2 regions of the Streptomyces sp. NPDC031132 genome follow, and region 2 is predicted to be linked to the other one. Evidence: riboswitches for the same ligand, from Rfam matches in the RefSeq annotation. Region 2 holds a riboswitch; the other holds the start of a gene.
The links. A riboswitch is a leader RNA that binds a small molecule or an ion and turns the genes downstream of it on or off. The one in region 2 is predicted to bind S-adenosylmethionine.
Positions count from the first base shown of each region.

Region 1: linked by a shared signal. The riboswitch ahead of ACZ49B_RS03845 (aminotransferase class V-fold PLP-dependent enzyme) and the one ahead of thrC (threonine synthase) in region 2 are both predicted to bind S-adenosylmethionine.

Region 1 is NZ_JBVIGX010000002.1:175,617-189,820, reverse strand. Features, by position in the region: gene ctaC (aa3-type cytochrome oxidase subunit II) at 1-420, shown strand, start outside; gene ctaD (aa3-type cytochrome oxidase subunit I) at 417-2,147, shown strand; gene ACZ49B_RS03885 (cytochrome c oxidase subunit 4) at 2,144-2,542, shown strand; gene ACZ49B_RS03880 (L,D-transpeptidase) at 2,659-3,906, shown strand; gene ACZ49B_RS03875 (DNA-binding transcriptional response regulator) at 4,085-4,489, opposite strand; gene ctaE (aa3-type cytochrome oxidase subunit III) at 4,688-5,308, shown strand; gene qcrC (cytochrome bc1 complex diheme cytochrome c subunit) at 5,385-6,194, shown strand; gene qcrA (cytochrome bc1 complex Rieske iron-sulfur subunit) at 6,191-7,249, shown strand; gene qcrB (cytochrome bc1 complex cytochrome b subunit) at 7,246-8,871, shown strand; gene trpD (anthranilate phosphoribosyltransferase) at 9,038-10,102, shown strand; SAM riboswitch class IV at 10,213-10,329, shown strand; gene ACZ49B_RS03845 (aminotransferase class V-fold PLP-dependent enzyme) at 10,548-11,948, shown strand; gene ACZ49B_RS03840 (ferredoxin family protein) at 11,997-12,581, shown strand; gene ACZ49B_RS03835 (Lrp/AsnC family transcriptional regulator) at 12,643-12,924, opposite strand; gene ACZ49B_RS03830 (rhomboid family intramembrane serine protease) at 12,921-13,643, opposite strand; gene ACZ49B_RS03825 (hypothetical protein) at 13,771-14,010, shown strand; gene ACZ49B_RS03820 (NYN domain-containing protein) at 14,051-14,204, shown strand, end outside.
Region 2 is NZ_JBVIGX010000013.1:117,582-131,785, forward strand. Features, by position in the region: gene groL (chaperonin GroEL) at 1-1,026, opposite strand, end outside; gene ACZ49B_RS21025 (cold-shock protein) at 1,415-1,618, opposite strand; gene ACZ49B_RS21030 (MoaD/ThiS family protein) at 2,002-2,280, opposite strand; gene thrC (threonine synthase) at 2,476-3,750, opposite strand; SAM riboswitch class I at 3,768-3,917, opposite strand; gene ACZ49B_RS21040 (glucosyl-3-phosphoglycerate synthase) at 4,115-5,092, shown strand; gene ACZ49B_RS21045 (alpha,alpha-trehalose-phosphate synthase (UDP-forming)) at 5,138-6,598, shown strand; gene otsB (trehalose-phosphatase) at 6,739-7,602, opposite strand; gene ACZ49B_RS21055 (DUF3263 domain-containing protein) at 7,671-7,907, opposite strand; gene ACZ49B_RS21060 (ABC transporter substrate-binding protein) at 7,985-9,286, opposite strand; gene ACZ49B_RS21065 (ROK family protein) at 9,498-10,430, shown strand; gene nagA (N-acetylglucosamine-6-phosphate deacetylase) at 10,430-11,581, shown strand; gene ACZ49B_RS21075 (1-phosphofructokinase family hexose kinase) at 11,675-12,592, shown strand; gene ACZ49B_RS21080 (CBM35 domain-containing protein) at 12,644-13,666, opposite strand; gene cdgB (diguanylate cyclase CdgB) at 13,735-14,204, opposite strand, start outside.

The sequences.
Region 1 (14,204 bases), on a different contig from region 2:
TTCCCCGCGGGCGCCGAAGGCGTCTACGAGAAGGGCGTTCCCGGCGACCGGAACCCGGACACGGGCAACCCGGGGCCGACCCTCTGGCTCCCCAAGGGCGAGAAGGTCCGCTTCATCCTGTCGTCGAACGACGTCATCCACTCCTTCTGGGTGGTCCCCTTCCTGTTCAAGCAGGACGTCATCCCGGGCCACACCAACGTCTTCGAGGTCACCCCGTCCCAGGAGGGCACCTTCGTGGGCAAGTGCGCCGAGCTCTGCGGCGTCGACCACTCCCGGATGCTCTTCAACGTCAAGGTCGTCTCGCCCGAGGCCTACCGGGCGCACCTCAAGGAACTGGCCGAGAAGGGGCAGACCGGCTTCCTCCCGGCCGGCATCAAGCAGACTGACCCGGCCCGGAATGCGGAGACGAACAAACTGTGAGCATCCTCAACGAATCTCAGGGTGCCGCCGCCGACTCGTATGAAAACGAGCTGCCGGTGCGGCGCAAGCAGCCGGGCAATGTCGTCGTGAAGTGGATGACCACTACCGACCACAAGACCATCGGCACGATGTACCTGGTCACGTCGTTCGTGTTCTTCATCATCGGCGGTCTGCTGGCGCTCGCCATGCGCGCCGAGCTGGCCCGTCCGGGCACGCAGATCATGTCGAACGAGCAGTTCAACCAGGCGTTCACCATGCATGGCACGATCATGCTGCTGATGTTCGCCACCCCGCTCTTCGCGGGCTTCGCGAACTGGATCATGCCGCTGCAGATCGGCGCGCCCGACGTGGCGTTCCCGCGGCTGAACATGTTCGCGTACTGGCTGTACCTCTTCGGCTCGACCATCGCGGTGGCCGGCTTCGTGACGCCGAACGGCGCCGCCGACTTCGGCTGGTTCGCCTACTCCCCGCTGTCGGACGCGGTCCGCTCGCCGGGCATCGGCGCCGACATGTGGATCATGGGTCTGGCCTTCTCCGGCTTCGGCACGATCCTCGGCTCGGTCAACTTCATCACCACGATCATCTGCATGCGTGCCCCCGGCATGACGATGTTCCGCATGCCGATCTTCACCTGGAACGTCCTGCTGACCGGTGTCCTGGTCCTGCTCGCCTTCCCGGTGCTCGCCGCCGCGCTCTTCGCGCTGGAGGCCGACCGTAAGTTCGGTGCGCACGTATTCGACGCCTCGAACGGCGGAGCGTTGCTCTGGCAACACCTCTTCTGGTTCTTCGGACACCCAGAGGTGTACATCATCGCGTTGCCGTTCTTCGGAATCGTCTCCGAGATCATCCCGGTCTTCTCCCGCAAGCCGATGTTCGGTTACATCGGTCTGATCGGTGCGACGATCGCGATCGCCGGCCTCTCGGTGACCGTGTGGGCCCACCACATGTACGTCACCGGCGGTGTACTGCTGCCGTTCTTCTCCTTCATGACCTTCCTGATCGCGGTCCCGACCGGTGTGAAGTTCTTCAACTGGATCGGCACCATGTGGAAGGGCTCGCTGTCCTTCGAGACCCCGATGCTCTGGACGATCGGCTTCCTGGTCACCTTCACCTTCGGTGGTCTGACCGGCGTCATCCTGGCCTCGCCCCCGATGGACTTCCACGTCTCCGACTCGTACTTCGTCGTCGCGCACTTCCACTACGTCGTCTTCGGCACCGTGGTGTTCGCGATGTTCGCCGGCTTCCACTTCTGGTGGCCGAAGTTCACGGGCAAGATGCTGGACGAGCGCCTCGGCAAGATCACCTTCTGGACGCTGTTCATCGGCTTCCACGGCACGTTCCTGGTGCAGCACTGGCTGGGCGCCGAGGGCATGCCGCGCCGTTACGCGGACTACCTCGCGGCCGACGGCTTCACCGCCCTGAACACGATCTCGACGATCAGCTCGTTCCTGCTGGGCATGTCGATGCTGCCGTTCATGTACAACGTCTGGAAGACGGCGAAGTACGGCAAGAAGATCGAGGTCGACGACCCGTGGGGCTACGGCCGTTCGCTCGAGTGGGCGACGTCCTGCCCGCCGCCGCGGCACAACTTCCTCACCCTGCCGCGGATCCGTTCCGAATCCCCGGCGTTCGACCTGCACCACCCTGAGATCGCGGCCCTCGACCACCTCGAGGACCACAGCGTCGCCACCAAGGCCGTCACCGGTGGCAAGGAGGCCGGCAAGTGAAGATCCAGGGCAAGATGTTCCTCTGGCTCTCCTTCTTCATCCTGATCATGGCCGTCGTGTACGGCGTGTGGTCGAAGGAGCCCGTCGGTACCACCGCGCTCTTCCTGGCCTTCGGCCTGAGCGTCATGATCGGCTACTACCTGGCCTTCACGGCCAAGCGCGTGGACGAGATGGCCCAGGACAACCTGGAGGCCGACGTCGCCGACGAGGCGGGCGAGCTGGGGTTCTTCTCCCCGCACAGCTGGCAGCCGCTCTCGCTGGCGATCGGTGGCGCCTTCGCCTTCAGCGGCGTCATCTTCGGCTGGTGGCTCATGTACTTCTCGGCCCCGATCATCCTGATCGGCCTGTGGGGCTGGGTGTACGAGTACTACCGCGGTGAGAACCAGAACCAGTAGGACCGCAGCACCGAGACAAGACCTGGGGCCCGGACACCTCCAATGGAGGAGTCCGGGCCCCTCGTTTGCAGTCACCCCGCGCGCAGCAATGGTCATACCTTCATAGCGTGGGCTCCATGAAGCACTCACCGCGTCTTTGGACGGTTCTCAGCTGCTCCGTGCTGGTCGCGTCCCTGGGGGCCGGCGCCACCGCCTGCGGGCCCGGAGACAACCCGCTGTCAGCCCGCCCGTACGACGCGGGCGACAAGGTCGTCTTCAACCAGCCCCCGGGCGGCCGTCCCCTGGACCCCGAGAAGCCCCTGGAGATCACCGCCAAGGGCACCGGCGGCAACCGGATCACCGACGTGTCCGCCGTGGACGCCCAGGGCCGCCGCCTCGCGGGCGAGCTGAGCGCCAAGGGCGACCGCTGGCACAGCACCGCCCCGATGGCCGCCGGCGCCCAATACACGGTCCTGGTGAACACCGAGGACGAGCGCGGGGCTCCGGGGCAGCGCAGGCTGACGTTCAAGACGACTCCGGCCAAGCAGGTCCTGAAGGTCGAATTCGGGCCGGACGAGGGCAAGTACGGCGTCGGACAGCCCATCACGGCCGAACTCAACGAGCCCATCACGGACAAGGCCGCCCGAGCGATCGTGGAACGGGGCCTGGTCGTCGACACGCCGCCGGGCGTCGAGGGCGCCTGGCACTGGGTGGACGACAAGCACCTGCACTTCCGCCCGAAGGAATACTGGCCCGCCCACTCCGCCGTCTCCGTACGGAGCAATCTGGAGGGCATCAAGATCTCCGACGAGTTCCACGGGGCCGCCACCAAGCCGCTGCAGCTGGAGATCGGGGACCGGGTCGAGGTCACCACCGACGCGTCCTCGCACTACCTCACGTTCGAGCGCAACGGAGAAGTGATCAACACCATTCCGGTGACCACCGGAAAGCCCGGCTTCTCCACCCGCAACGGGGTCAAGGTGGTGCTCGGCAAGCAGTACTTCGTCCAGATGCGCGGCGACACCGTCGGCATCGGCGGCAGCGAGTACTACAACCTGCCCGTCTACTACGCGACCCGCGTCACCTGGAGTGGTGAATACGTGCACGCCGCGCCGTGGTCCGTGGGCTCGCAGGGCTACGAGAACGTCAGCCACGGCTGCACCGGCATGAGCACGGGCAACGCCGCCTGGTTCTACGAGAACATCACCGAGGGCGACATCGTCCGGGTGATCAACAGTATCGGTGATGACATGGAGCCGTTCGGCAACGGCTTCGGCGACTGGAACCTGGACTGGAAGGAGTGGCGCGACGGCAGCGCCCTCCTCAAGGGCACCCAGGAAGGGCGCAGCCCGATCGACAAGGCCCGCCTGCGGCCGACCGTTTAGGTCGGCTTCGCCTCCGGGGCCGCCTTTGTCGGCTCCAGGAGGGCGTGCGTCCTCGGAATCCGCTCGTTCCTCGCGGATTCCTCCGGGCGCTCGCCCTCCTTCGCCGACGCGGCTCCTTCGGCTCAGCCAACCGGTGCCGTCAGCGGCGGCGGGGTAGGGCGCAGGGGGGAGGGGTGGGTCAGGCGGAGTTGGAGGCCAGGCGGGGGCGCAGGAGGCCCGCCAGGGCGTCCGCGAACTCCACGGGGTCGACCGGGAGGGTCACCGCCGCGTCCGCACGGCTCCAGGTGGCCAGCCAGGCGTCCTGCGGACGCCCCATCAGCAGCAGTACCGGCGGGCACCGGAAGATCTCGTCCTTGATCTGCCGGCACACGCCCATGCCGCCGGCCGGAACCGCCTCGCCGTCCAGCACGCACACGTCGATCCCGCCCGCGTCCAACTCGCTCAGGACGGCCGGGAGGGTGGCGCATTCCACGAACTCGACCGGCGGCAGGTCCGCGGCCGGCCTGCGCCCGGCCGCCAGCCGCACCTGCTCCCGGGTGCTCGCGTCGTCGCTGTAGACCAGAACCCGTGCAGTCGACCGCATTTCGTTCCTCCACGGTGCCGTGAACAACGTTGATGTTGCGCGGGATGCTACTCCGTCCGACCCGGTGTCAACATCGGTTCGGACAGCCTCGCCGATGAACGCCCCGGGCCGATCTGATGGGCCGTTCGGGCCTTGCACACGCCCCTGACACTCCGAACGGCACCCCCCGGGGTGAGGGCGGGATAAGCGACCGACATAATGTCGGTCGTGGCGACAGCAACGACAGTAGATACCGGGCACGCGCACCCGACGGTCAACCGGCCGAACCTCGTCAGCGTCGGAACCATCATCTGGTTGAGTTCCGAGCTGATGTTCTTCGCGGCCCTCTTCGCGATGTACTTCACCCTGCGATCCGTGACAGGTGCCGAGTACTGGACAGAGCAGGCTTCGGCCTTGAATCTGCCCTTCTCGGCGACGAACACGACGATCCTGGTGCTTTCCTCCCTCACCTGCCAGCTCGGCGTATTCGCCGCAGAGCGCGGTGACGTGAAGAAGCTCCGGTCGTGGTTCATGATCACTTTCGTCATGGGTGCGATCTTCATTGGCGGCCAGGTGTTCGAGTACACCGAGCTGGTCAAGCACGAGGGCATGAGCCTCTCGTCCGGTCCGTACGGCTCCGTGTTCTACCTGACCACCGGGTTCCACGGTCTGCACGTGACGGGCGGTCTCATCGCCTTCCTGCTGGTCCTCGGCCGGACGTACGCGGCCAAGAGGTTCACCCACGAACAGGCCACGTCGGCCATCGTCGTGTCCTACTACTGGCACTTCGTCGATGTCGTCTGGATCGGCCTCTTCGCGACGATCTACCTGATCAAGTAGCGAACACGTCACCGGGCCAGACCCGGCACTCCATCCAGAAACACCGACGCAGAAGATCCTGACACCGGGGTAATCCGTGAAAAAGCTCTCCGCACGACGACGCCATCCGCTGGCGGCGGTCGTCGTTCTACTCCTCGCGCTGGCGGCCACTGGGGGGCTGTACGCCGCCTTTGCTCCCGCGGGCAAGGCGCAGGCCGATGAAACCGCCCAGTCCCTCGCCATCGAGGAGGGCAAGAAGCTCTACGCCGTGGGTTGCGCAAGCTGCCACGGAACCGGCGGTCAGGGTTCCACTGACGGCCCCAGCCTGGTCGGCGTCGGCTCCGCGGCCGTCGACTTCCAGGTGAGCACGGGCCGCATGCCCGCCCAGCAGCCCGGCGTGCAGGTGCCGAAGAAGCCGGTCGTCTACGACCAGGCGCAGATCGACCAGCTCGCCGCCTACATCGCCTCCCTCGGCGCCGGCCCGATCGTGCCGACCGAGAAGCAGTACGACCCGGCGGGCGCCGACATCGCCAGGGGTGGTGAGCTCTTCCGCAACAACTGCGCGCAGTGCCACAACTTCACCGGCGAAGGCGGCGCGCTGACGAACGGCAAGTACGCCCCGAACCTCGAGGGCGTCGAGCCGAAGCACATCTACGAGGCCATGCTCACCGGCCCGCAGAACATGCCCTCCTTCCCGGACAGCACCATGCCGACGAAGGAGAAGAAGGACATCATCGCGTACCTCCAGCACGTGAACGGCGAGAAGTCGGTCAGCCCTGGCGGCCTGAAGCTCGGTGGCCTCGGCCCCGTCTCCGAGGGTCTGTTCGGCTGGATCTTCGGCCTGGGTGCGCTGATCGCTGTCGCCGTCTGGGTCGCGGCCCACACCGCTAAGGCCAAGAAGTCATGAGTAGCCAAGAGATTCCCGAAGAGAAGCACCTGCCGAGCGAGCAGGGCGACGCGCACCACGGTGGCGTAGCAGTCGCGGACGATCCGTTCGCCGACCCGGGCCTGCCGGTCCACAAGCCCCGTATCCAGGACATCGACGAGCGGGCCGCGAAGCGCTCCGAGCGCACCGTGGCGATGCTGTTCACGCTGTCGATGCTGGCCACGATCGGCTTCATCGCCTCGTACGTGACCTTCCCGGTCGACAAGATCGTCTACATCTTCCCCATCGGGAAGGTGAGCGCGCTGAACTTCGCGCTCGGTATGACCCTGGGCACGGCCCTCTTCTGCATCGGCGCGGGGGCGGTCCACTGGGCCCGCACCCTGATGTCCGACGTGGAGGTCGCCGACGAGCGCCACGAGATCGCGGCGCCGCCGGAGGTCAAGGCGAAGGTCCTGTCGGACTTCGCCGACGGTGCGAACGAGTCCGGCATCGCCCGCCGTCCGCTGATCCGCAACACGATGCTGGGCGCGCTGGCCATGCTGCCGCTGTCCGCCGTCATGATCATGCGTGACCTGGGCCCGCTGCCCGAGGACAAGCTGCGCCACACGGTGTGGGCCAAGGGCAAGCTGCTCATCAACGACAACACGAATGAGCCGCTGCGTCCCGAGGACGTCCAGGTCGGTTCGCTGACCTTCGCCCGGCCCGAGGGCCTGGAGGAGGAGCAGCACGACTTCCAGACGCAGATCGCCAAGGCAGCCCTGATGATCGTCCGGATCAAGCCGGAGGACATCAAGGACAAGCAGGAACTCGAGTGGTCCCACGAGGGCATCGTGGCCTACTCGAAGATCTGCACCCACGTCGGCTGCCCGATCAGCCTGTACGAGCAGCAGACGCACCACGTGCTCTGCCCGTGCCACCAGTCCACTTTCGACCTCTCCGACGGCGCCCGTGTCATCTTCGGCCCGGCCGGCCACGCGCTTCCGCAGCTGCGGATCGGCGTGAACGGCGAAGGCTTCCTCGAGGCGCTCGGCGACTTCGAAGTGCCCGTCGGCCCTGCATTCTGGGAGCGCGGATGAGCACTGCCACCGATTCGAAGCGCAAAGCGCCGGCCGGCGAGCGGGTAGCCGACTGGGCGGACGGCCGCCTGGGCATCTACAGCCTGGCCAAGTCCAACATGCGCAAGATCTTCCCGGACCACTGGTCCTTCATGCTGGGTGAGATCTGCCTCTACAGCTTCATCATCATCATCCTCACGGGTGTGTACCTGACGCTGTTCTTCCACCCGAGCATGAACGAGGTCGTGTACCACGGCTCGTACGTGCCGATGCAGGGCGTCCAGATGTCCGAGGCCTTCGCCTCGACGCTGGACATCAGCTTCGACGTCCGCGGTGGTCTGCTGATCCGGCAGATCCACCACTGGGCGGCCCTGATCTTCGTCGCGGCGATGCTCGTGCACATGATGCGCGTGTTCTTCACCGGCGCGTTCCGCAAGCCGCGCGAGGTCAACTGGATCTTCGGCTTCCTGCTGCTGGTCCTCGGCATGTTCACCGGTTTCACCGGTTACTCCCTGCCGGACGACCTGCTCTCGGGCACCGGTGTCCGCTTCATGGAGGGCGCGATCCTGTCCGTGCCGATCGTCGGCACGTACCTGTCGTTCTTCCTCTTCGGCGGCGAGTTCCCCGGCGGCGACTTCGTCGCGCGGTTCTACTCGATCCACATCCTGCTGCTGCCCGGCATCATGATGGGCCTGCTGGTGGCCCACCTGATCCTGGTCTTCTACCACAAGCACACCCAGTTCGCGGGTCCCGGCAAGACGAACAACAACGTCGTCGGCATGCCGCTGCTGCCGGTCTACATGGCCAAGGCCGGAGGCTTCTTCTTCCTGGTCTTCGGTGTCATCGCGGCCATCGCGGCGATCGCCTCGATCAACCCGATCTGGGCGCTCGGCCCGTACCGGCCGGACCACGTGTCCACCGGCGCGCAGCCCGACTGGTACATGGGCTTCTCCGAGGGCCTCATCCGTGCGATGCCCGGCTGGGAGATCAACCTCTGGGGCCACACGCTCGTCCTGGGCGTGTTCATCCCGCTGGTGATCTTCCCGCTGGTGCTGGCCGCGATCGCGGTCTACCCGTTCATCGAGTCCTGGGTCACCGGGGACAAGCGCGAGCACCACATCCTGGACCGCCCGCGCAACGTCCCGACCCGTACGGCCTTCGGTGTGGCCTGGCTGACGTGGTACGTCATCCTGCTGATCGCCGGTGGAAACGACATGTTCGCGCAGTACTTCCACCTGTCGATCAACAACATCACCTGGTTCGCCCGTATCGGCTTCTTCGTCGGCCCGGTCATCGCCTTCGTCATCACCAAGCGGATCTGCCTCGGCCTCCAGCGCCGGGACCGGGACAAGGTGCTGCACGGTCGTGAGACCGGCATCATCAAGCGCCTGCCGCACGGTGAGTTCGTCGAGGTCCACGAGCCGCTGACGCAGGGCCAGCTGCACACGCTGACCTCGCACGAGCAGTACAAGCCGGTCGAGATCGGCCCGACGGTCGACGAGAACGGCGTCGAGCGCAAGGTCGGCCGTATGGAGAAGCTCCGCGCGAAGCTCAGCAAGGGCTACTACGCGGAGGACAGCCAGATTCCGAAGCCCACGGTGGAGGAGTACAAGGAGATCCAGAGCGGCCACGGCCACCACTGATCCCGCTTGAGGGACTGATTTCGGTCAGTCCTGGTGTCGCCACGGCAAGAGCCCCGTCCAGTGTCCGGACGGGGCTCTTTGCCGTCCCCGGGGCTGGATAGGCTGGAGCCCTTCCCATCCGACGTGGGCCCCGACCCGGGTGGCCGACCAAAAGCAGGAGCGGACCATGAACGTTGCGACCCCGGCAGGCGGCGACAGCGTGGCGGCCCGTGGCTGGCCGGGCGTCCTCGACGCGCTGCTGAGCGGCCAGGACCTGCGCGCCGAGGAGAGCGCCTGGGCCATGGACAGGATCATGCGCGGGGAGGCCACCGACGCCCAGATCGCCGGCTTCGTGGTGGCGCTGCGGGCCAAGGGCGAAACCGTCGCGGAGATCAACGGCCTCGTACGCTCCATGTACGAGCACGCCAACCTGATCGAGGTGCCGGGCCGGACCGTGGACATCGTCGGCACCGGCGGCGACGGGGCCAAGACGGTGAACATCTCGACGATGTCGTCGATCGTGGTGGCCGGCACCGGAGCCAAGGTCGTCAAGCACGGAAACCGGGCCGCGTCCTCCGCGAGCGGCTCCTCCGACGTCCTGGAGAAGCTCGGCGTCAACCTCGACCTCAGCACGGCGCGGGTCGTCGAGGTCGCCGCCGAGGCCGGCATCACCTTCTGCTTCGCGGTGAAGTTCCACCCGGCGCTGCGGCACGTCGCGGCGGCCCGCAAGGAACTCGGCATCCGCACCACCTTCAACATCCTCGGCCCGCTGACCAACCCGGCCCGGGTCCGGGCCCAGGCCTCCGGCGTGGCCGACCCCCGGATGGCCCCGATCGTCGCGGGCGTCCTCGCCGAGCGGGGCTCCTCCGCGCTGGTCTTCCGCGGCGACGACGGCCTGGACGAACTGACCACGGCGTCGACCTCGCGGATCTGGTGGGTCCGCGACGGCAAGGTCACCGAGCACACCCTCGACCCGCGTGACGTGGGCATCTCCCTGGTCGACGTCTCCGCCCTGGCCGGCGGGGACCCCTCGTACAACGCGGACGTGGCCCGCCGCCTGCTGGCCGGCGAGACCGGCCCGGTCCGCGACGCCGTCCTGCTGAACTCGGCCGCCGCCCTCGTGGCGCTGGACCCGGGCACCGGCACCCTGGAGGAGCAGATCGCGGCCGGTATCACCCGCGCGGCCGAGTCGATCGACTCGGGTGCGGCGCGGGCCGCCCTGGAGCGCTGGGTGCGAGCGAGCAACGCCTAGCACCCGGCCTGGCGCCCGGCCGCGCCGGAAAGGCGTGAAAGCGATGACCCCGGTCCACGATGCGGACCGGGGTCTTGTGCGTGAGGGATCTTGTGGCAGGATGCTGACCAGGTCACGAGTGACAGCGTTTAGGCCCCGGCTTGCTGTCCGGCAACCCTCCTTCCGTGGCGGGGTGCCCCGGGTGATGACCAGGTCGTAGGCAGAAAGGCCTACGGCAAGCGCGGATCCCTCGACACCAGGGGTCCTGGTCTCTCGAGGAGCTTTTTCCGTGAGCAAGCGAATGCGATAGGGCGACTCCGCCCCTCTTCACCCTCCGCACGGCCCCCAGCCGTCCGTGCGTCGAGGCAACTCCCGTACCCCACAGCCGCATGCGCGTCCGCGCATCCGTGCACCCGTGTACGGGCCGTCCGAAGCCATTCAGCCTGTCCCGCCGGGAGATACCGCCATGTCCACGTACCCGAACGCCGTCGCCACCGCCGCCGTGACCGCCCCCGTTGCCGCCCCCGTCGACCCCGCCCGTGCCGAGCCGCTGCCGGTCCTCGGCCGGGACGTCACCGTCCCGCTCGTCACCGGTGGCGAGGTCACCTACGCGGCCCTCGACTACGCGGCCAGCGCCCCGGCGCTCCAGCGGGTCTGGGACGACGTCGCCGCGTACGCCCCCTACTACGGCAGCGTGCACCGCGGCGCCGGCTACCTCTCCCAGCTCTCCACCGACCTCTTCGAGCAGAGCCGCACCACGGTCGCCGAGTTCCTCGACTGCCGCCCCGCCGACCAGGTCGTCTTCACCCGGTCCACCACCGACTCGCTGAACCTGCTCGCCGCCGTACTCCCGGCCGGCTGCCAGGTCTTCGTCTTCGAGACCGAGCACCACGCCTCGCTGCTGCCGTGGGCCGACACGCAGGTCACGTACCTCAACGCCCCCCGTACTCCCGCCCAGGCCGTCGAGACCCTCGAGCGGGCGCTGGCCGCCCGTGACCCTTACGGCCCGGCGCTGGTCTGCGTCACCGGCGCCTCCAACGTCACCGGCGAGCTGTGGCCGGTGAAGGAGCTCGCCGCGGCCGCGCACGCCCACGGCGCGCGGATCGTGCTGGACGCCGCCCAGTTGGCCCCGCACCACCCCGTCTCCGTGCAGGAACTGGACGTGGACTGGGTGGCCTTCTCCGGGCACAAGCTCTACGCGCCGTTCGGCTCGGGCGTGCTGGCCGGCCGCGCGGACTGGCTGCAGCAGGCGGAGCCGTACCTGGCCGGCGGCGGCGCCTCCCGGAAGGTCGCCCGCCGCGCGGACGGCGGCGTCGACGTCGAGTGGCACACGACGGCCGCCCGCCACGAGGCCGGCTCCCCGAACGTCATCGGCGTGTACTCGATCGCCTCCGCCTGCAAGGCCCTGACCGAGGCGGGCTTCGAGAGCCTCGTCGCCCGCGAGCACCACCTGATCGCCAAGGTCCGGGACGGGCTGGCGGAGGTCCCGGCCGTTCGGATCCTCTCCCTCTTCGGGGACGACGCCCCGCGGGTCGGCGTCATCTCCTTCGTCGTGGACGGCTGGAACAGCTCGCACTTCGCGGCCGCGCTGTCGGCGGAGTACGGGATCGGCGTCCGCGACGGCCTGTTCTGCGCCCACCCCCTGGTCCGCACCCTGCTGGGCAGCGAGCCGCAGGCCCAGGGCGAATGCGGAGCCCCCGAGGCGGCCCCGGGCGAGCGCTCGCTGAACGCGATCCGCGTCAGCTTCGGCGCGGGCACGCCCGACGAGCACGTCGACCGCTTCGTCCGCGCGGTCAAGGAACTCGTCGCCGACGGCGCCAAGTGGCAGTACCGCACCGAAGAGGGCCGCTGCGTGCCCATTTCCTGACACGCCGGACTCCGTCCGTCGTCACCGTCCCGGCATACGCTTCGCCGCATGACGTACTGGGATCCGATACCGACCGCCCGGGCCATGGCGGGCGAGCCGCATCCGCTGTGGCGGGGCGACCGGGTGAGCCGCGACTGGTCCGGGCCTGCGCCCGACGGCTGGGAGCAGCGGGACTGGCGGAGCGTGCCGGGCCCCTTCTACGCGGCCCACACCGACACCTGCCTCACCGGGCGGCAGTGCGCGCCCGACCACGTCATGTACGAGGACGCGTACGGCAGTGAGTTCGTGTACCACCAGCCCCGGACGCCCTCGGAGGTCCACGCCCTGGTCTGCGCCGCCGAATGCGAACCCTTCCGGGCGTACGGCGGCGACGGCGACGCCCACTGGACCCCGGAGCTGGTCCGGGACTGGTGGCGGGACCGGGCCCGGGTGCGCGAGTGGGCCGTGAGGGCGGGCTGCGGACCCTGGGCATCGGCCCGGAGCGACTGGATGAACGACGCCGCGGCCGGGGCCCGTGCGTACGTAGCCCACATCGACGGCGACCTGGCGGACCACCTCCGCGACTACCTGTTCTGGCTGGCCGAAGGCCGCCCGGCACGGACGGGGGAGAGCGTGCCGGAGCTGGGCACATGACCTCGCGCCACTGCCGAGGGCCTGATGCGGCCGGGATCCGCGAGCCGGGACGAACCAGGCGCTACGCGTCGAGGCCGATCGCGAACGCCGCTTCCAAGTCGTGCTGGGAGTACGTGCGGAACGCCACGTGGGTGTCCGTCGCCTCCACGCCCGGGATCTTGCTGATGCGGCCCGGGATGATGTCCGCCAGGTTCTCGTGGCGGGCCACGCGGACCAGCGCGATCAGGTCGTACGTCCCCGTGACGGAGTAGACCTCGCTGACGTTCTCCAGCGCGGCGATCGACTCGGCGATCTCGGGGATGCGGTCCACGCTGGTCTTGATGAGCACGATCGCGGTGATCACGGCTGGCTGTCTCCCTCGGTGGCCGTCGCTGGTCTCCTCACTCTAGTCGTACGCCGATACCGCACCCACGCGTAGACGAAGCCGAGCGAGAAGCCCACCACATGGGCCAGGTACGCCACCCCCGGGCCGCTCCCCGCGCGGTGCGCCGCCAGCCACTGGAGGCCGAACCAGAACAGGAGGACGATCCAGGCCGGGAAGCGCAGCGGGAGGAAGAGGAGGAACGGGAACAGGCTCGTCACCCTCGCCCGGGGGAACAGGCACAGGAAGGCCCCCAGCACCGCCGAGATCGCCCCCGATGCGCCCACCAGGGTCTGGGGCGAGGAGGCGTTGGCCGCCGCGTACGCCGCCAGGGCGAGGTAACCCGTACAGACGTAGAAGGACAGGAATTCCGGTCGGCCCATCCGCTCCTGCGTCATCACGCCGAAGACGTAGAGGAAGAGCATGTTGCCGAGCAGGTGAAGCCAGCTGCCGTGCACGAACAGCGCGGTGAGCGGGGTCAGCAGCGCCCGCCCCGACCCGGTGAACAGCTCGTCCGGGACCACTCCCCAGCGTCGGAAGTACGCGGTCCCCGCTTCCAGTAACCGCTCGCCCGTCCCGTACGAGGGGTTCAGCCCCGAGGCCGGACCGAGCAGGAACACCACGCAGCAGCCGGCGATCACCGCGTGGACGACCACCGGGCCCCGGACGGCTTCCCGGAGGGCCTGCCACCTTACGATCATGCGATTGAGCATGACCCAAGCGGACCCACCCGGAGCACCGGCAGGCCGTAGGGTTACGTGCTGCGGTCCGCCGATTGACGCGGACGGCGGCTTTAATTGAATCAGCTACGAAGGAGAGAGCGGCCTGATGACGGTTCCCCTGCCGACCGACACCACCCGGTGGCGCTGCACGCTGTGCGGCAACCTCACGCGTTTCGACGTCACTCGTTCGTCGAAGGTCGTGGAGTACGTCCACCTGGATCTTGCCGGGGAGCCCAAGGTCGAGGAGCGCGAGGTGGTCAATGAGACCATCGAGTCGGTCCGCTGCCGGTGGTGCAACGCGGTGGACCAGATCGAGCTCGTGGACAGGCCGGGCACGGACTCCTGACGGAGCCGGGCCCACAGGTAGATCACGGTAGGGGTGACGGATTGTGGAGCCAGCAAGCGGCGCTGAGCCGGCCGACGCGGCCGGCGACGCCGCGGAGGTGCTCGACCGCCCGCTGCCGGAAGGCGTGCGGCGCCGGGTCGTCGCGCTCGTCTCGGACGCCTTCGGCGGACTGACGGTCGCGGACCTCCCGGCGC
Region 2 (14,204 bases):
ACCCTGGACCTGGTCGCTGTCGCCGGAGCCGTCGACGATCGTGGTCTCGTCCTTGGAGATGACGACCTTGCGGGCGCGGCCGAGCAGGTCGAGGCCCGCGTTCTCGAGCTTGAGGCCGACCTCCTCGGAGATGACCGTGCCGCCCGTGAGGATGGCGATGTCGCCGAGCATGGCCTTGCGGCGGTCGCCGAAGCCCGGGGCCTTGACGGCGACGGACCGGAAGGTGCCGCGGATCTTGTTGACGACCAGGGTCGACAGGGCCTCGCCCTCGACGTCCTCGGCGATGATCAGCAGCGGCTTGCCGGACTGCATGACCTTCTCGAGCAGCGGAAGGAGGTCCTTCACGTTGCCGATCTTGGAGTTGACGATCAGGATGTACGGGTCGTCCAGGGACGCCTCCATACGCTCCATGTCGGTGGCGAAGTACGCCGAGATGTAGCCCTTGTCGAAGCGCATGCCCTCGGTGAGCTCGAGCTCCAGACCGAAGGTCTGGGACTCCTCGACGGTGATGACGCCTTCCTTGCCGACCTTGTCCATGGCCTCGGCGATGAGCTCGCCGATCTGGGTGTCGGCGGCGGAGATGGAGGCCGTCGAAGCGATCTGCTCCTTGGTCTCGACATCCTTCGCCTGCTCGAGCAGGGCGCCGGAGACGGCCTCGACGGCCTTCTCGATGCCACGCTTGAGGGCCATCGGGTTGGCACCGGCGGCCACGTTGCGCAGGCCCTCGCGGACGAGCGCCTGGGCGAGCACGGTGGCGGTGGTCGTACCGTCGCCCGCGACGTCGTCCGTCTTCTTGGCGACTTCCTTGACCAGCTCGGCGCCGATCTTCTCGTACGGGTCCTCGAGCTCGATCTCCTTGGCGATGGAGACACCATCGTTGGTGATCGTGGGGGCGCCCCACTTCTTCTCAAGGACGACGTTGCGACCCTTGGGGCCAAGGGTGACCTTGACGGCGTCGGCGAGCTGGTTCATCCCGCGCTCGAGACCGCGCCGGGCCTCCTCGTCGAACGCAATGATCTTGGCCATCTGAAGTGGTCCTCCAGGACTGGGGTTCCCCCTGCGCCGCCGGCGCCAGGGGAGGGTTGGATTGCTCCGGACCGCGCCCGCGCCCGCGACGGACGGCCTGCGTGCCCGGCGGTTCCTTCCCGCCGGACCCTGCGGGCCTCACCGACCCGGTCCTGTGTAGTAGCACTCTCGACAGGAGAGTGCTAACGCCAATGATTAGCACTCGACCCCCTCGAGTGCAAGCGGCTTGAGGGAACGCCGGGCCGACGTCCGGGCCCGGCACGAGGGGCGGCACGGGGCGGCGCGCGGGCGACACGCGCGCGCTGCGGGGGCAGCACGAAGGGCCCGCATCCCTCCTCCAGGATGCGGGCCCTTCATGTGTATGCGTCGGTGGTCGATCGCGCCGGGACTAGACGGCGAGCTTGACCATGTCCGCCTGCGGACCCTTCTGGCCCTGCGAGATCTCGAACTCGACCCGCTGACCCTCTTCAAGGGTGCGGTACCCGTCCATCTGGATGGCGCTGTAGTGGACGAACACATCCGCACCACCGTCGACCGCGATGAAGCCGTAGCCCTTCTCCGCGTTGAACCACTTGACGGTGCCCTGAGCCATGCCTAACTCCCCTATTACTGGCCCTTGCGCAGGACCGCACTTCGCGGTCCCGGGTCAGAACTTGCGCCGGAACGCCTCGACCGGGGCTGAATGTATCTGCACCGCTGCTGTCTGCAACAGGTCAATCCGACGAGAAATCTGGACACGGGGATACATTGAAATAGAGTGAAAATTTGGCATATTGCCGGGCAACTCGGACCCGGCATATCTCGCCAAAGCCCCATACCGCACTTGCATATTGACTCAATGTCAACCCTCACTCGACCCGCTCATATGCGGGTGGCAAGAACAGCGGAGGGGACTTCCCCAACTCTACCGCGCCCAACCAAGCAGAATTGCCCCCTCCGCTTTTAGCGGAGGGAGCAATTCGGGGCTTTCGCGTATCAGCAGCCGCCGGCGACGGCGGGAATGATCGAGACACCCGCACCGTCCGGCGTCACCGCGTCCAGGCCGCCCTCGAAGCGCACGTCGTCGTCGTTGACGTAGACGTTCACGAAGCGGCGCAGCTTGCCCTGGTCGTCCAGGACGCGGGCGGCGATGCCCGGGTGGTTCGCCTCCAGGGACGCGATGACCTCGGAGAGGGTCGCGCCCTCGGCGGCGACCTCGGCCTGGCCGCCGGTGTAGGTGCGCAGGATGGTGGGGATGCGGACGTTGACGCTCATGGCGCTGCTGCCTTTCCGGGGGTTCGGGGAGGGAGGGGGTGTCCGGCGGATCAGGGCCGGATCAGCCCGGGGTGTCTCGTGCCGTGGATTGCAAGGCGGAGGAGGGAGTCGACGCGGAGCGTCGGCGACTGACGACAACGCAGCAAGGCGCGGTGCCAGAGACCCCGGGCCCGGCCTTGGTCCGCCGGCCACCCCCTAGGCCAGGCCGGCTGCGCGGAACGCGTCCAGGCTCGGGCGGATGGTGGCGGTCTGCCCGCTGTCCGCGGCCACCGCCTCCAGGGTCTTGAGGCCGTCACCGGTGTTGAGGACCACCGTGGTCAGCGCCGGGTCGAGCTGCCCGTTCTCGATGAGCTTCTTGGTCACGCCGACGGTCACGCCGCCCGCGGTCTCGGCGAAGATGCCCTCGGTCTGCGCGAGGATCTTGATGGCCTCGACGACCTGCTCGTCGTTGACGTCCTCGACGTAGCCGCCCGTACGGCGGGCGATGTCCAGGACGTACGGGCCGTCGGCCGGGTTGCCGATGGCCAGCGACTTGGCGATGGTGTTCGGCTTCTGCGGGCGGACCACGTCGTGGCCGGCCTTGAAGGCGGTGGAGACCGGGGAGCAGCCCTCGGCCTGGGCGCCGAAGATCTTGTAAGGCTTGTCCTCGACCAGGCCGAGCTTGACCAGCTCCTGCAGCCCCTTGTCGATCTTCGTCAGCTGCGAGCCGGACGCGATCGGGATCACGATCTGGTCGGGCAGCTGCCAGCCGAGCTGCTCGCAGATCTCGTACGCCAGCGTCTTGGAGCCCTCGCCGTAGTACGGACGCAGGTTGACGTTGACGAAGCCCCAGCCCTCGCCCAGCGGGTCGCCGATGAGCTCGGAGCAGAAGCGGTTGACGTCGTCGTAGTTGCCCTCGATGCCGACCAGGTCGCCGCCGTACACCCCGGCCATGACGACCTTGCCCTGCTCCAGGTCGTGCGGGATGAACACGCAGGAGCGGAATCCGGCCCGGGCGGCCGCGGCGCCGACGGCGCCGGCCAGGTTGCCGGTGGAGGAGCAGGACAGGGTGGTGAAGCCGAAGGCGCGGGCGGCCTCGACGGCGATGGCCACGACGCGGTCCTTGAAGGAGTGCGTCGGGTTGCCGGAGTCGTCCTTGACGTACAGCTTGCCGGTGAAGCCGAGCTCCTTGGCCAGGTTGGCCGCGTCGACGAGCTTGGTGAAGCCGGGGTTCAGGCTGGGCTTGGAGGCCACGTCCGCGGGGACGGGCAGCAGCGGGGCGTAGCGCCAGATGTTGTTCGGGCCGGCCTCGATCGCGGCGCGCAGGGCGTCGGGGTCCCCGGTGGGAAGGTCGTAGGCGACTTCCAGAGGTCCGAAGCACTCGACGCACGCGAAGATGGGTCCGAGCTCGAAGCGGGTACCGCACTCACGACACGAGAGGCCGGTGGCAGGTCCGAGATCGACAGAGGTGGCAACAGTCTGTGCAGCCATGATGGCGAGGCCCTTTCTCCTCATCTTCCCCATGGCGCACTTCGCCATGAGACGGAATTGGCACCTTCCCTAGCCGGGGACCTCGCTGCTGCAAGCAAGCGCGAGAACCGACTGGAGGGTTGCCGGGGCTTCAACGGGCCGTGTCCCTCTGCCCCTCTGGATGAGCGGTATGGCACCGGGCCGCGCGCTCCATGGCGCGTCCGGGCGTTTGTTCGCGGGGACCCCCGGCATGCGGTGGTCCTTCGCGTTGTTCAAGACTGTAACGGAAGGTCCGGGCGGTTGAGACAGCTGTCCGAACCGCGAGATGGATCACTTTTCGGCTGAAACCCGCCGAGGACGAACGAGGAAACAGGGAGTGCCGAACGTGCTGGAAGAGGTGGAGCGCTGGTTTGCGGACCGCTCCTGGTCCGCGGCCGACCGACCGCTCGACCAGCTGCTTTCCGCCAAGCGGGCGGCAGGCACCACGGTCAGCGTCGTCCTGCCCGCGCTCGACGAGGAGGAGACGGTCGGCGCCATCGTCGAGGTGATCCGTCGCGATCTGATCGACGGACTGCCGGTGCCGCTGGTCGACGAACTGGTCGTGGTCGACTCGGGTTCCACCGACCGGACCGCCGAGGTGGCCGCGAAGGCGGGCGCCCGCGTGGTGCACCGCGACGACATCCTGCCGCGGATCCCGGTCGTGCACGGCAAGGGCGAGGTGCTGTGGCGCTCGCTGCTGGTGACCACCGGCGACGTCGTCTGCTTCGTGGACGCCGACCTGCGGGACTTCTCCTCCGCCTTCGTGTCCGGGATCGTCGGCCCGCTGCTGACCGAGCCGGACGTGCAGTTCGTCAAGGCGATGTACGACCGCCCGCTGGGACCGGAGGTCGACGGGCTCGCCTCCGGTAGGCCGCCCGGCCAGGGGGGCCGGGTGACCGAGCTGGTCGCCCGTCCGCTCCTCAACCTCCACTGGCCGCAGCTGGCCGGCTTCGTCCAGCCGCTGGGCGGTGAGTACGCCGTGCGCCGCACCCTGCTGGAACGTCTGCCCTTCCCCGTCGGGTACGGCGTCGAGCTGGGGCTGCTCGTGGACGCGCTGCACACGGTCGGACTGGACGCGCTGGCCCAGGTGGACGTCGGCGTACGGCTCCACCGCCATCAGGACGGCCAGGCACTGGGCCGGATGGCCGCGGCGATCTACCGCACGGCGCAGCTGCGGCTCTCGCGCGGGCACCTCGTACGGCCGGAACTGACCCAGTTCGAGCGCGGGCCGAACGGGTTCGTGCCGCGGACGTACGCCGTGGACACCGAGGAGCGGCCGCCGATGGCCGGGGTCAAGGAGTACTCCGGCCGCAGGGTGGCGTGAGGGAACTGACGTTTGAGCGGGCAGGCCCCGGGCTAGGTTCGCGGCATGGCTTCCCAGGTACTCGTTGCAGCGAACCGCGGCCCGCTCTCCTACCAGCTCGGCGACGACGGCACCCTCACGGCCCGGCGCGGCGGGGGCGGTCTCGTCTCCGGCCTCTCCGCCGCCCTCGCCCGACAGCCGGAGGCGCTGTGGATCTGCGCGGCGCTGTCGGAGGCGGACCGGGAGGCGGTCCGCCGGGGCGTCTCCGAACCCGGCGTCCGGATGCTGGACATCGATCCCACGACGTACGACGACGCGTACAACGGCATCGCGAACTCGGTGCTGTGGTTCACGCACCACCACCTGTACGACATCCCGCGCGAGCCGGTCTTCGACGCGGAGTTCCGGCGGCGGTGGGATTCGTACGCCGCCTACAACCACGCCTTCGCGCTGGCGCTGGCCCAGGAGGCCGGCGAGGGCGCGGCGGTGCTCGTGCAGGACTACCACCTGGCGCTGGTCCCGGGTGAGCTGCGGGAACTGCGGCCGGACCTGAAGATCAGCCACTTCACGCACACCCCGTGGGCCTCGCGCGAGTTCCTGGACATGCTCCCCGACGACATCCGGGCGCAGCTGATGTGGGGCATGCTCGGGGCGGACGTGGTGGGCTTCCACACGTGGGCGTGGGCGCACAGCTTCATGACCGCGGCGCAGCTGGACGACGAGCGGGGCATCGCGGAGCCGAAGACGGCGGCCGGGGCGGACCCGAGGGACGCGCCGTACGTCGAGAAGATGACGAGTGGCCCGGTGCAGCACCGGCGGACGAACGTGGCCGTGTACCCGCTGGGCGTGGACGGCGACGAACTGCGGGCGCTGGCGCACCGGCCGGAGGTGAACGACAAGCTGGCGGCGCTGCGGGCGGAGGTCGGGGACCGCAGGACGATCGTCCGGGTGGACCGGACGGAGCTGTCGAAGAACATCGTGCGCGGCTTGTCGGCCTACCGGGAGCTGCTGACGGTGCACCCGGAGTGGCGGGGGCGCGTGGTGCACCTGGCCTCGGCGTATCCGTCCCGGCAGGACCTGGCGGTGTACCGGTCGTACACGGAGGCGGTGCGGGAGCTGGCCGAGCAGATCAACGAGGAGTTCGGCACGGAGGACTGGCAGCCGGTGCTGGTGTCGGTGAAGGACGACTTCGCGCGCTCCCTGGCGGCGTACCGGCTGGCGGACGTGGCGCTGGTGAACCCGGTGCGGGACGGGATGAACCTGGTGGCGAAGGAGATCCCGGTGGTCTCGGACGCGGGGTGCGTGCTGGTGCTGTCGACCGGGGCGGGGGCGTACGGGGAGCTCCGCGAGGACGCGCTGACGGTGAACCCGTACGACGTGTCGGAGACGGCCGCTGCGCTGCACGCCGCCCTCGCCATGCCGGCCGAGGAGCGTGCGGAGCGTACGAAGCGGCTGGCCTTGGCGGCGACCGCCCTCCCGCCGACCGACTGGTTCACGGCCCAGCTGACCGCACTCCGCGAGGCGTGACGGCAACCGCTGCGCGGGGCCGTCCCCTGCCCGCCCTTCCACCGTTCCCCGGGCTCAGCCCGGACCCGGTCCCCCAACGCCGGACGGGCGGAAGATCCGGCCCCGCCGGCGTTCGAGGCGCGAAGGGCCCCGCGCGGCGGTTACGGCGTCGGGGTCGCGGAGCGGATGGCCTGGGCCAGGGTGGCCAGGAAGCCGACGACCTCGGCCGGGCCGCTCAGGACGAGGTCGGCCCGGGAGGCCAGCTCGGGAACCTCGGCCGAGCCGCTGGCCACCAGCAGCCCCGGCATGCCGTCCGTCCGGAGCTTCTCCACGGCCGCGTACGCCGCGAGGTCGCCGAGGTCGTCCCCCGCGTACAGGACCGCCTCGGCACCCGTCTCCGCCAGGTACTCGGTCAGGGCCACGCCCTTGTCCATCCCCGGCGGCCGCAACTCCAGCACCGCCCGTCCCGGCTCCACCATCAGCCCGTGCCGCGCCGCCAGCTCGGCCAGCGGCTCGCGCAGTGCGGCGAAGGCCGCTTCCGGGTCCTCGGCGCGCCGGGTGTGGACGGCCAGCGCCCGGCCCTTCTCCTCGATCCACGTACCGCGCCAGGCGCCGATGGCGTCCAGGAACCCGGGCAGCTCCGCCCGTACGGCGGCGACTCCCGGGTGCTCGGCCGGGGTGTGCACGATGCCGCTCACCGCGTCCCAGCGCTCGGCCCCGTAGTGGCCGAGAACCACCAGGTGCTCCAGGCCGGCAGCCCCGGCGAAGCCCCCGTAGCGCACCGCGACCCCCGCCGGCCGGCCGGTGATCACGGCCACCGAGGCGACCTCCGGGGCCAGGGCGGCCAGCGCCCCGACGGCTCCCGAGTGGGCGCGCGCCTGGTCCGGGTCCGGGACGATCTCGGCGAGGGTGCCGTCGAAGTCGAGCGCGACCACGGAACGGCGGGGTGCGCGGAGGAGGGCTTCGAGTCCCTCGCGTCCCGCGGCGGTGACGGGCATCGGCATGTTGTGCGGACGGCTCCCCATACGCACGACCCTAACGGCCCTGCCGTGCCACGGCTACGGCGCGCGGCGGGCCCGTGGGCGCCGATGCGTCAGCGCCGGGCCCGCTGGGCCTCGCGCATGCGGCGGAGCCGGTTGACGGTGCCGGGCGCGTGGGCCAGCGCCCGCGGGTCGTCCATCAGCACGTTGAGCAGTTGGTAGTAGCGGACCGGGGTCATCCCCAGCCCTTCCCGTATGGCCCGCTCCTTGGCCCCGGGCCCGGGCCAAGTGCGTCCCTCGTACGCGAGCACCGCGGCCTCGGTGGCCGTCAGCCCCACGTCGTCCGTCATACCGCCAGATTAACGCCGCCCTGTGACACCCACCCGGCCCACACCCCTCGGCCCCGCACGCCTCGGTCGGCGTCCGCTCAGTGGGCGTCCGCCTTGCGCGCCGCCTGCGCGATGTCCTCGAGGACCTTCGCCGGCTGCCCGCCCGGCTGCACGCTCTTGCCGATGTTCTGCTTGACGTCCTCGCTCACCCCGGCCCAGGACTTCTTGCCGACCGGGTAGAGCCGGGCGTTCGGCAGCGCCTGCAGGAACGTCTTCAGCTGCGGGGCCGCACCACCGGTACCGGCGTCCATCGCCCGGTAGCCGCTCGTCGTGGCCGGCAGCAGGTCGTACTTGTTGGTGAAGGCCGTCACGTTCTTCGCCTCGTACAGGTAGTCCAGGAACTTCCCGGACTCCTTGCGGTGGCCGTTCTTGAAGGCCATCACCCAGTCCGCGACGCCCATCGTCGGGTGCTCGGTCCCGTCGGCGGTCGGCATGGACACCATGCCGAACTTCACGCCCTTCTCCCCCGCCTGCTTGATCAGCGTGGGGTGGCCGTTGAGCATGCCCACCTCGCCCCGCGCGAAGGCGTCGAAGGCGGCCTGCCGGTCCGTCTTCGCCGGTTCCGTCGACCCGGTCAGCCCCTGGCCGACCATCTTGTCGCGCAGGAACTCGAACGTCTTGACGTTCTCCGGGGAGTCGATCGAGTACGCCTCCTCGTTGTCGGTGTAGCCGCCACCGCCGGAGAGCATCCACATCATCGATTCGGCCTGCGCCTCCTCGCGGCCCAGCGGCAGCGCGAAGGGGGTCGCCACGCCCGCGGTCTTGAGCTTCTTCGCGGCGGCCTCCAGGTCGGCCCAGCTCTTCGGCTGCCAGCCGCCCTTGGCGTCCTTCGGGATGACCCCGGCGTCGCTCAGCAGCTTCTCGTTGTAGAAGAGCAGGCGCGTGCTGGCCACGAACGGCATGCCGTACTGGATCCGCCTGACCTTGCCCGCGTCCGCGAGCGGCGCCAGGAAGTCGGCCTCGGTGGTGACGGAGAGCAGCTCGTCCGCCGTGTACAGCTTGCCGGCGGCCGCGTAGTCGGCGTAGGCGCCGATCTGGGCGATGTCGGGGGCCTTGCCGGCCTTGACCATCGCCGCGACCTTGGCGTCGACCTCGGACCAGGAGTAGACGCTGACCTCGACCTTGACGCCGGGGTGGTCCTTCTCGAAGCCGGCGGCGAGGTCCTTCCAGTACCCCGACGAGGAGTTTTGCGGATTGTCCCCGTAGTCGGCCGCCACGACCCGCAGGGTCACCTCGTTGTCCCCGGTGAGACTCCCCACGGTTCCACAGCCGGTCAGCACCACGGCGGTCAGGCCCAGTGCGGCTCCGGTCGCGGCCAGGCTCAGGTAACGGCCCTTCACAGTTCTCGATCCACCCCTTGTTGTACGTACGATCCACGTAAGGTCTACACCACTTTGGCGGCTCGTCCACATCCGGGAACGGGCCGTGTCCCGTTCGTGTCCCGACCGAGGTCGCGAATTTGTATGGCAGCTCAACAATCCCCTCCAATGGACTAGACCTTTCCCCGCCGAGCACGCGAGACTGTCACCTGTGAAACCCGTGAAACACGCCGTGAAGCACGTCATCGCCCTCGATGTGGGCGGCACCGGGATGAAGGCCGCCCTCATCGCCGACGACGGCACCCTGCTCCACGAAGCGCGCCGCGCCACCGGCCGCGACCGGGGCCCCGACGCCGTCGTCGAGACGATCCTGGAGTTCGCCGCCGAGCTGTCCGAGCTCGGCCGCGAGCGCTTCGGCGTGCCCGCTTCCGCAGCCGGCGTCGCCGTCCCCGGGATCGTCGACGCCGAGAACGGGATCGCCGTCTACGCCGCGAACCTGGGCTGGCGCGACGTACCGATGCGCGAGCTGCTCAGCAGACGGCTCGGCTCCCTTCCGGTGGCCCTGGGCCACGACGTGCGCACGGGCGGACTCGCGGAGGGCCGCATCGGCGCCGGCCGCGGCGCCGACCGCTTCCTGTTCGTCCCCCTCGGCACCGGCATCGCCGGCGCCATCGGCATCGCCGGCCGCATCGAGGCCGGCGCCCACGGCTACGCCGGCGAGATCGGCCACATCGTGGTCCGCCCCGGCGGCCCCGCCTGCGGCTGCGGCCAGTACGGCTGCCTGGAGACGCTCGCCTCCGCGTCCGCCGTCAGCCGCGCCTGGGCGTCCGCCTCCGGCGACCCCGCCGCGGACGCCGCCGACTGCGCCAAGGCCGTCGAGTCCGGCGACGCGCGCGCCCTCGAGGTGTGGCAGACCGCCGTCGGCGCCCTCGCCGACGGCCTGGTCACCGCGATCACCCTGCTGGACCCGCGCACGCTGATCATCGGTGGCGGGCTCGCCGAGGCGGGGGAAACCTTGTTCACACCACTCCGGAAGGCCGTCGAGGAGCGCGTGACGTTCCAGCGGCTGCCCGACATCGTTCCGGCGGCCCTCGGGGACACCGCCGGATGCCTGGGCGCAGGGCTGCTCGCCTGGGACCTACTCGCCACGGAGGTACCTGCCTGATGTCCGGAAGCGCACACAGCACCGTTCTCTCCGGCGCCAGGGTGGTGCTGCCCACCGGGACCGTGGCGGGCGGCCGCGTCATCGTCGACGGCGAACGCATCGCCGGCAGCGCCGGCGAGGGCGCGAGGACCGTCGACCTGTCCGGGCACTGGATCGTCCCCGGCTTCGTGGACATGCACAACCACGGCGGAGGCGGCGCCTCCTTCACCTCCGGCACCGCCGAGGAGGTCCTGAAGGGCGTACGGACCCACCGCGAGCACGGCACCACCACGCTCGTCGCCTCCACCGTCACCGGCGACCTCGACGAACTGGCCCGCCGCGCCGGGCTGCTCGCCGAGCTGACCCAGCAGGGCGAGATCGCGGGCATCCACTTCGAGGGCCCCTTCATCAACGCCTGCCGCAAGGGCGCGCACAAGGAGGACCTGCTGCGCGACCCCGACCCGGCCGAGGTCCGCAAGCTGATCGACGCCGCGCACGGCGCCGCCCGCATGTTCACGCTCGCCACCGAACTCCCGGGCGGGCTGGACTCCGTACGGCTGCTGGCCGAGCACGGGGTCATCGCCGCGATCGGCCACACCGACTCCACGTACGACCAGACGCGCCAGGCCATCGACGCGGGCGCGACCGTGGCCACCCACCTGTACAACGCGATGCCCGGCATGGAGCACCGTGCCCCCGGCCCGATCGCCGCGCTGCTCGAGGACGAGCGGGTCACCGTCGAGCTGATCAACGACGGCACCCACCTGCACCCGGCGATGCTGGAACTGGCCTTCCACCACGCGGGCGCACACCGCGTGGCGCTGATCACCGACGCCATGGACGCGGCGGGCTTCGGCGACGGGATCTACCACCTCGGGCCGCTGGAGGTCGAGGTCAAGGAGGGCGTGGCCCGCCTCGTCGAGGGCGGTTCGATCGCCGGCTCCACGCTGACCCTGGACACCGCGTTCAAGCGGTCGGTGACCCTGGACCAGCTGCCCGTCGAGTCCGTGGTCCAGGCGATCTCCGTGAACCCCGCCAAGCTGATCGGCCTGTACGGCGAGGTCGGCTCGCTGGAGCCGGGCAAGTACGCCGACCTGGTCGTCCTGGACGCGGAGTTCGACGTCAAGGGCGTCATGCGGCGCGGCGAATGGATCGTGGATCCACTGGTCTGAGCGGGTATGGGAGGCAGGCGGGCGGCCAGCGGACTGGGCCGCCCGTACTGCTGTTTGGCATGATCCCGGCACACACCGAGACCGGGGCCTGCCATGATCCTGACCGTGACGCTCAACACCGCACTCGACGTCACCCACCACGTGCCGAAGCTGATCGCGCACACCACGCACCGGGTCACCACCGTGACCGAGAGACCCGGCGGCAAGGGCCTCAACGTCGCCCGCGTGCTGGCCGCCCTGGGCCACGAGGTCACCGCGACCGGCTTCGCGGGCGGGCGCACCGGCGCCGTCGTACGCGAACTGCTCGCCGGTTCCCCACAGGTGACGGACGCTCTGGTGCCCTGCGCGGGCACCACCCGGCGCACCCTGGCCGTCGTCGACGAAGCCTCCGGCGACACCACGCAGTTCAACGAACCCGGCCCGCTGATCAGTTCCTCGGAGTGGGCGGAGTTCCTCGTCCGCTACGAGGCCCTGCTGGCCGGCGCCGGCGCGGTCGCCCTGTGCGGCAGCCTCCCGCCGGGCGTGCCGGTGGGCGCGTACGCGGTGCTCGTACGGGCCGCCCGCGCGGCCGGGGTCCCCGTCCTCCTGGACACGAGCGGCGAGGCCCTGCGCCGCGGGGTCGCCGCCCGCCCGGAGATGATCAAGCCGAACGCCGCCGAGCTCGCCGAGCTGACCGGCTCCCGCGAGCCGCTGCAGGCCACCCGCGACGCCCGCCGCCGCGGCGCGCACGCCGTGGTCACCTCGCTCGGCCCCGGCGGGCTGCTGGCGGCCACCGCCCAGGGCACCTGGCAGGCGGCCCCGCCCCGCACCCTGTCGGGCAACCCGACCGGAGCCGGCGACTCCGCGGTGGCGGGCCTCCTGTCGGCCCTCACGGAGGGCCTGGACTGGCCGGCCCGCCTGACCCGAGCGGTAGCCCTCTCGGCAGCCACGGTCCGCGCCCCGACGGCAGGTGACTTCGACCCCCACACCTATGAACAGGTACGGGGGTCGGTGACGCTGACGGCGCATTAGGACCGTGGGGGCGGTGGGCGCTCCGGGGGGCCGCCGGGGCGGTTTCCCCGATCAGCCCTTCTCGAGCCAGAGCTGATCGAGGTTGACCTCGCACTGGTTCCCGGCCTCGCACGAGATCTTGATCGTGTTCGTGCCCTGCTTGAGCGTCACGAGCGACCAGGTGTTGGTCCAGCCCTTGTCCCACTCGCCCGGCTTGGCCCCGGAGAAGTTCTTCATGTTGATCGGCCGGGACTGCGCCTCGCCGTTGATGGTCAGCGTGGTGCTGGCGTCCTTGCCCGGCACCCCGTAGACCATCTTCAGCTTGTACTGGCCCGCCTTGGCCACGTCCACGGTCCACGTCGCCGCCGCGCCGGCGGCGTTCAGGCCGCCCACGTACTGGCCGCCCGCGCTCTTCGCGCCCGCGATGGCGGCTTCCAGGTGCGCGCCGCCCGTGAGGGACATGCCCGCGCCCGAGGCGTCCGCCTTCGGGAGCGGGGCCTCCGGGGACGTCGAGGCGCTCGGCTGCGTCGACGGCGAGTTCTGCGGCTGCGCGGACTGCTGTCCGCCCGCCGCGTTGCCCTTGCCGTTCTTGTCCTCGTCCTTGCTGCCGAAGGCCACGGCCGCACCGATGCCGATCGCGACCGCGGCGACCACCGCGACCGCCGCGATGAGCATGCCCTTGCGGCTGGAACCTCCGCCTCCGCCGTGGCCTCCGTGGCCGCCCGGCGCGGGGATCGACGCCGTGGTCTGCCCCTGCTGCGGCGGAACCCCGTAGCCGCCCGCCTGGAGGGCTTCAGGGGCCTGGTACTGCGCCTGGTAGGACGGCTGCTGCTGCTGCGGCGGAACCTGGGCGCCGCGCTGGCCGCCGTACGTCCGCTCACCGACCGTGCGCACCTGGTTGTAGGAGGTACGGGGGACGCCTGGCTGTACGCCGGGCTGACCACCGACCGTCGGGCCGGGGTAGCCGTATCCACCGCCCGGCGCGGGCGGGGTGGCTCCGGCGGCCTGGCCGTCCGCGTAGAGATAGCCGAACGGGTCGTCGTCCTCGGGCTGGTTCGCCCCACTGTTCGAGCCGTGGTTCGCGGGCGTCGTCATCGCAGGTCACTCCTTTCAACCCACGGGAGCCTACCCCGAACACGTGCACCCACGGGCGGCCGATCGCCTCATCCGGCCCGGCGGTGCGCCTTGGAACGGGACCTTTTCTCGATGTACATCCGCTGGTCGGCCGAGCGCAGCACCTCGTCCGCCGACATGCCGCAGCTGGCCCAGCCGATGCCGAAACTCGCGCCCACACGGACCGCGCGGCCGTCCACGCGGATCGGCGGGATGATCGCGTTGCGCAGCCGGACGGCCAGGTCGGCGGCGTCGGCGGCGCCCAGTCCGTCCGCGAGGACGACGAATTCGTCACCACCCAGCCGAGCGACGGTGTCACCGTCCCTGACGCCCGTCGTCAGCCTCCGGGCCACCTCGATCAGGACCGCGTCACCCGTGTGGTGCCCGAACCGGTCGTTGATCGACTTGAACCCGTCGAGGTCGCAGAAGAGCACCGCGAGCCCCTTCGTCCCGTCGTCGACGTCCGTCGCGGGCGCCACCGTGTGCACGTGGTGGTCGTACGGGCCCGCCCCCGCGCCGG